One region of the Pseudoalteromonas sp. NZS100 genome, then DNA from elsewhere that is predicted to be linked to it. Evidence: predicted binding sites of a transcription regulator. Region 1 holds the regulator's gene; each other region holds the start of a gene.

The links. Region 1 encodes sigma-54, which starts transcription at its own class of promoters, with help from an activator protein. Its sites were predicted from a motif close to GTTGGCACGNNNNTNGNNT; they were not measured.
Region 2: I6E69_RS07970 (EF-hand domain-containing protein) is a predicted target of sigma-54. The motif match lies at 969-987, and genes of this name have one in related genera.
Region 3: I6E69_RS05945 (LiaF domain-containing protein) is a predicted target of sigma-54. The motif match lies at 1,239-1,257, and genes of this name have one in related genera.

The regions. Positions count from the first base shown of each region.
Region 1 is NZ_JADYWM010000001.1:170,177-172,455, reverse strand. It holds gene ptsN (PTS IIA-like nitrogen regulatory protein PtsN) at 1-301, opposite strand, end outside; gene hpf (ribosome hibernation promoting factor) at 306-593, opposite strand; gene I6E69_RS00840 (RNA polymerase factor sigma-54) at 620-2,119, opposite strand; gene lptB (LPS export ABC transporter ATP-binding protein) at 2,189-2,279, opposite strand, start outside.
Region 2 is NZ_JADYWM010000006.1:55,816-58,094, forward strand. It holds gene scpB (SMC-Scp complex subunit ScpB) at 1-254, opposite strand, end outside; gene I6E69_RS07970 (EF-hand domain-containing protein) at 406-927, opposite strand; gene I6E69_RS07975 (hypothetical protein) at 1,155-1,586, opposite strand; gene xthA (exodeoxyribonuclease III) at 1,827-2,279, shown strand, end outside.
Region 3 is NZ_JADYWM010000004.1:203,056-205,334, reverse strand. It holds gene I6E69_RS05950 (VOC family protein) at 67-483, shown strand; gene I6E69_RS05945 (LiaF domain-containing protein) at 522-1,190, opposite strand; gene I6E69_RS05940 (BON domain-containing protein) at 1,519-2,085, shown strand; gene I6E69_RS05935 (YqaE/Pmp3 family membrane protein) at 2,158-2,279, shown strand, end outside.

The DNA of each region.
Region 1 (2,279 bases):
CAAAAATATCAACAGGGCGATTATCGATTGCATCAAAGTTTATTGGAGTTTCGCTAACGAGCACTAAAGCCAAAGGCTCTTCTGCACCGCTCATTCTTCCATGAGGAATAGCAATGCCACGTCCTATACCTGTACTACCTAATTTCTCTCTGCTCATTAAAGCATTAAGAATATCTTGTTGCGGTAAATACGGAAGTTTGTCGTGAGCAAGTTCGCTAATGAACTCTAAAATTCTTTTTTTGCTATTAAAAAGGACCGCAGCTTTGCTGCAGTCCTGGCATATAAGTGAACTTAATTTCATCATATTAGTGTCGAGCAAGCTTCTCTTTGTGTTTGATTACTTGGCGATCGAGCTTGTCGATCAACGAGTCAATAGCGGCATACATATCTTGATGTTCTGTAGAGGCAAATAGCTCAGCACCGCTTACGTGTATTGTGGCTTCTGCTTTTTGATTTAATTTTTCTACATCGAGAATGACATGAACATTATTTATATGATCAGAGTGTCTTTCAAGCTTCGCAAATTTAGTATTAATATAGTCTCTTAGTGAATCGGTTAATTCTACGTGACGACCAGTTAAGTTTAGTTGCATAAGCATTACCCTCTTAGTTTAGCGTCTTAAATCAGACTTTTACGCTGATTTGACGGTGGAATAGCAAGAGATTCGCGGTATTTTGCGATTGTACGTCTTGCTACTTTAATTCCTTGCTCAGCCAATATATCCGCTATTTTGCTATCACTCAATGGTTTTGCTGAGTTTTCTGCTGCGATTAATTTTCGGATAAGCGCACGTATTGCTGTAGATGAACATTCACCACCGTTTTCAGTACTTACATGGCTTGAGAAAAAGTATTTAAGCTCAAATATACCACGGGGTGTATGCATGTACTTTTGAGTAGTTACGCGTGAAATTGTCGATTCGTGCATTTCTACCATTTCAGCGACATCATTTAAAACCATTGGTTTCATGGCTTCAGGGCCATGTTCAAAAAAGCCTTGTTGTTGCTTAACAATACAATTAGTAACTTTTAATAGCGTGTCGTTTCTACTTTCTAAGCTTTTAATAAACCATTTAGCTTCTTGTAAATGTGAGCGAATAAACTGGCTGTCACCACTTGATTTTACAGTGCGAGACATTGCCGCGTATTGGCTATTAACACGAATTTTAGGCATGCTATCTGGGTTTAATTCAACAACCCAGCGGCCTTTAATTTTTTTAACTGACACATCAGGAATAACATACTCAGATTCTTCCCTTACAATAGTATCTGCAGGTTTTGGGTTGAGAGTATGTATTAGTGTCATTACTTCTTTAAGCTCTTCTTCTTTGAGCTTAGTTTTTTTCATTAATGTACGATAGTCGCGAGCTGCTAATAGATCAATATGCTCGGTTAAAATCATTTTCGTTTCATTAATGTAAGGTGTTTCTTTATCAAATTGATTAAGCTGAATACACAAACACTCTTGTAAACTACGTGCAGCAATACCAACAGGATCAAACAGTTGGATGCGTTTTAATACCGCTTCAATTTCATCAAGTTCAACTTCGTTATCATCTTCGTTTTCTTGATTAAAGCTTTCTAAAATTTCTTCGCAACTGAGAGTTAAAATACCTGAATCATCGACGGCCTCTACAATCGCAATAGCGATGGCTTCATCGGTAGGGCTAAATGGTGTTAGTTGTAATTGCCACATTAAATACTCATGGAGCGTTTCAGTAGAGGCGCCTTGGTATATTGATTCGTCTTCAGGCATTGGACCTGATGAGGCTGCAGGAGCGGCACTCATGTACTCATCCCAACTAACATCCATAGCCATGTCGTCACTTAGCGTGTCTTTTGCAAGTGCTTCACCAGTATCTTGTTCGTATTCGCTCGGAGCATCGTCAGCAGATGCGCTAACAGTTATGTCATCGGTATCAGCTTTTTGCTCGTTTTTACCAGCAGCGTCTTCAGAATAGTCTGCCTCTTCAACCTCTAATAGTGGATTACTGTCGAGAGCTTCTTGTATTTCTTGCTGGAGATCCAATGTACTGAGTTGCAACAAACGAATAGCTTGTTGCAACTGTGGAGTCATTGTAAGTTGCTGGCCCATGCGCAGCTGTAGTGATTGCCTCATGTATCTCTAACAATCCTTTTATGTTGTTATAATTAATACTAGCAGATGCTTAAAGACATGGCGTAAATGTTACAGCCTAAATTGCTCGCCTAAGTAAACATCGCGTACTGTTTTATCATTTAATACGTGTTCTGGAGTACCTGATGCAATCAGCTCCCCA
Region 2 (2,279 bases), on a different contig from region 1:
TTATTTAACCAAGGGCTTAAACTACTGCATGCCTGAAAACGATAACCGCTACCAACTTCGACTAAGCGAATACCACGAGTTTGAAAATGCTCTTGTATTGTATCTATTGCGTCGTTTATTCGCGCCATAGAAATAGCTAAATCTATTAATACAGTATCTTTAAGGTGGCGTTTACTCACAGGCTTATCTGCAACAAAAATAGCTGCTTCAATGATCTCAACTAGTTGTTCATCACTAATTCGTCGACCCGCCATACACACTCTTAACAAATAAAAATACACAGCCATCTATTATGACAGAACAACGCCAAACTAGGAAAATATATCTACTAAATAACTAGATTTTAAACACAAAAAAGCCAGTGATTATCACTGGCTTCTAATTTACTCTTTAAAACAACAAATATTAGCTGTGTTTAATGGCTTCTAATGCATCATCTTCAGCTACAGCGTTACCGTATTTTTTAATGTAACCCATAAACTCGCTTTTACTGATGCGCTTATCTTGGTTTTTATCCATGTAACCAAAATGATTTGAAATATCATCATCGTTACCTTCAACTACCGAGATATAGCCATTGCTGTCGTTATCTAAGCTTGAAAAGCTGCTTTCAATTTTATCGAATTTAGCGATTTCAGCTTTAAATGCCGACTCACTTACTTCAGAATCAGTGGCTACTTTACCATTGTTTAACTTCATGTAAGTGTTGAATTCTTTGCGGCTAATTTCGTTATCCATATTGGTATCAATATTTGAAAAATGGCCCCAAATGCTATCGTCATCAGCTTCAACTTTTGAGATGTAGCCATCGCTGTCATTATCTAAACTTGCAAAGTCACTGTCTATTCTTTCAAGACCTTGATTAGATGAACAAGCCGCTAGGCTTAATGATGCTAAAATAGTGGCTGCTAATGTTAACTTTTTCATAAGACGTATCCTTCGTAATTAATTAAATGTCACTTTAACTAATACAAATCCAATGCCAATAATAGTTAACTTATAAGAATCAACAACTTAATCTTGATTGGTATATTTATTGAACACTTTCAATAAGTTAAGCTTGCAAGCTTTGCAAACAACCTTGTAATTTTTGCAAAAAAATACCCGGTAAAAAACCAGGTATCTCAATTTTAGTTATATAGTTCAGCCAATAATTAGATTGCTGCGTTTTGGTAGCGTTTAACAAACTCAGTAACGTTTTGACCATTACATTTTAATGAGTTTAAGTTACCAATTTTTTGACGAACAGGTGCTAAACCTTGTTTTAAAGCCGTCATACATAATTGAGTTTCTTGTTGAGCGTCTTTTGCAAATACTTCTACTTTCTCAACTGATGCGTTGCTTAATGTCGTTTTTTTAGCAATATCGCGAATATCTTCACCATTACATAAAATGCTTTTAGAAAAACGAGATAAGTAAACACCGTGCTGAGCAGCTTCTTTACGAGCAACACTAAAGCCTTCGTTTGCGCTTAGTACACATAACTTAGACTCAATTTTATTATCTTGACTGAAGTAAGTATTGCTTTGTGCTGAAGCAGTTGCAGATGCTAATAAAGCAGTAGCTAAAAGTAGTTGTGTTTTCATGAGAGATCCTATTTGAACGAGCTAAACAAGTGAATTTCGCGCATTATATATTCAATAAAGTTAAGTTCAATTGAATTTTTTATTTATTTAAAAAATCAATACTGCATTTACAATATTTAAACTTTACTCACCAATTGATCAACATTTGTGCAGCTATTTTCTCATTTCAGTCATGTTATGTACGCGTATTTACTGATACAATTTAATTCATTAAATAGATCCAATTTTAAGGTAAATTTTATGAAAGTGATTTCTTTCAATATCAATGGTCTGCGTGCTCGTCTCCACCAATTACAAGCAATTATCGACAAACATCAACCAGACGTTATTGGCTTGCAAGAGATTAAAGTTCATGACGAAGCATTCCCACTAGAAGATGTACAAAAAATGGGATATCACGTCTACTTTCATGGCCAAAAAGCCCATTATGGCGTAGCTATGTTATGCAAAAAAGAGCCTAAATCGGTCTTAAAAGGCTTTGCTACCGATACAGAGGAATCGCAAAAACGCATGATAAGCGTCACTGTTGAACAAGATAACGGTCGCGACCTTACAGTCATGAATGGCTACTTCCCACAAGGTGATAATATTAATCACGAAACTAAATTTCCTTATAAACGACAATTTTATAAAGATTTAATGACACACCTTGAAACCAACCACACCCCCGATCAAGACGTCATTGTTATGGGC
Region 3 (2,279 bases), on a different contig from region 1:
TAACACTTTACCTAAAGTTAACTTGAGGTTTTATCGTACTCCTAACTTAACTGATAGGATAAAATTATGTATTTAGAGCACGTAAACTTAGTCGCGAGTGATATAGATAGTATGCTTACATTTTATCGCGCTGTATTTCCACATTGGTCGATTAGAAGTGAAGGCAGAGGTGACTGGCATGGAAAACCAAGACGCTGGGTACACTTTGGAGATGACACGCATTACATTGCGATAAGCAGTCATGGGGAGGGTGAAAACAGAAACTTATCGGGCCATCAAATTGGTTTTGCACACTTTGCTTATGTAACTAATAATTTAAGCGCAGTAGTAATGCGCTTAAATAAAGCGGGTTTTACTCTAAGCAAGCAAGGTAGCGAGAATCCTTTCAGAAAGAATGTCTACTTTATTGATCCTGCAGGGTTTGAAGTTGAGTTTGTAGAGTATTTAAGTGATATACCAAGCGAGCGAAATAACGATTTATAATAAAATACCAAGCAGCACGTTAAAGTGCTGCTACTCAATTATAGTGAGCGGTTATTATTACCCGTGCCAAACTGGGTTTTTAGCTCATTTGCAAAGCTTATAAATTTTTCTTTAATTGTGCGCTTTATTTTCACTTCAACCGAGCCCATTACTGCCTTTCCTTCAATATGAATCGTAGGGCCTTGGCGTTTGTTAAGCGACACAGATTTATTTTCAAGGCTACTTAAAATACAAAACATTTTAGACACTACATTGACATGCTCTGGTACGTAAATTTCATCGCTACCAAAAATACAGTTAACGTGAATAGTTACATTTTGATGCGCAAAAATAGCATCAGTAAAATCAAGCACCACCGATCCCATAAAGTTACTCAAATATATATTTTTTGGCACAACCCACTGACCACTTCGCTCGTTAGATCCTAAAATACTGCGTAATGTAAAATCATCATCACTGTTTTGCTGTGCACTATAATGTGGTGTAAATTGCGATTGTTTTTCTGCTTTATATTGCTGATCGGTATTAAGTGTTAAGTCTTCTACTAAGGCTAGCAGTGCTTCGTTATTAGGTGCATCCATCGCATTATCTAAACGTCTTTCAAATGCATCAACAGAAATAACACCATGACTGTAATTATAAATTAATTGATCAATCACTTGTTCGCGTACTTGCTCTATTGGGCGGTCTTCAACTTTTACAGACATGAGTTATTCCTTCTTATATTTACTATTGATACTGCTCTCGTAGTTAGGCTGCAAACCGCGTACCAAATATAATTTCATTAATTATCAATTGGTTATTTTTTAACGGTGTTTTTTGTTTTGTTATATTAACGATAGATTAACCAAAAGAGCAATTATCTAGCTATTTTCACTATTTGAGAAAGTTTTACCGAGTAGCCTGTAAATAGTTACACAAACATAGATAAGGTTTTATCTTTTAATTAATTCAAGTCTTTGAATTTTAAGTATAAATAAAGTTGGCCTGAAGTTCGCATTAGTTAAAGTGTCTTTAATCAAAAGGAGAAAGATTATGAAAACATTTAACAAATCTATTATCGCAGCTCTAGTTCTTGGTACTACGGCTATGGGTGCCCAAGCAAACAGCTGGGAAAACGAAAGTAAAGATGCTTGGATTGATGGTAAGGCAGAAACCGTTCTACTTATGAACACTAATCTAAACAACTTTGACATTAACACTGATGTAAAAAATGGCAAGGTAGTACTTACAGGTAAAGTTAATAGCGAACTCGATAAAGAGCTAGCAGAAGAGCTTGTACTTAGCCTAGATGGTGTAACTGATGTTGATAACAGCCTTACTGTTGTTAAAAGCATGGACACCGAAGATAAAAGCAACGACATGATGGACGATGATGATAACGACCTAACGGACGCTAAAATCACCACTGTAATCACAACTCGCTTCCTGTTTGACTCAGAAGTAGGTGGTACAGACATTGATGTTGATACCGACAACGGTGTGGTAACTCTGAATGGCTCTGTAGAGTCTGAAGCTGAAAAGCAACTAGCAGTTAAAATTGCTAAAAATGCTGAAGATGTTCGCGACGTAGTTGATAAACTAGCTATTGTTGCTGAATAATACAGTATAGTTAAGGCCCAGTAATACTGGGCTTTAAGTCTTTTTAATGCTTAATTTAAATGGAGTTTGATCATGGATATTATTCGTATAATACTTTCGGTTTTATTACCGCCATTAGGTGTGTTTTTGCATGTTGGCTTAGGTATGCATTTTTGGTTAAATATTCTATTAACACTGCTAGGTTATTTCCCAGG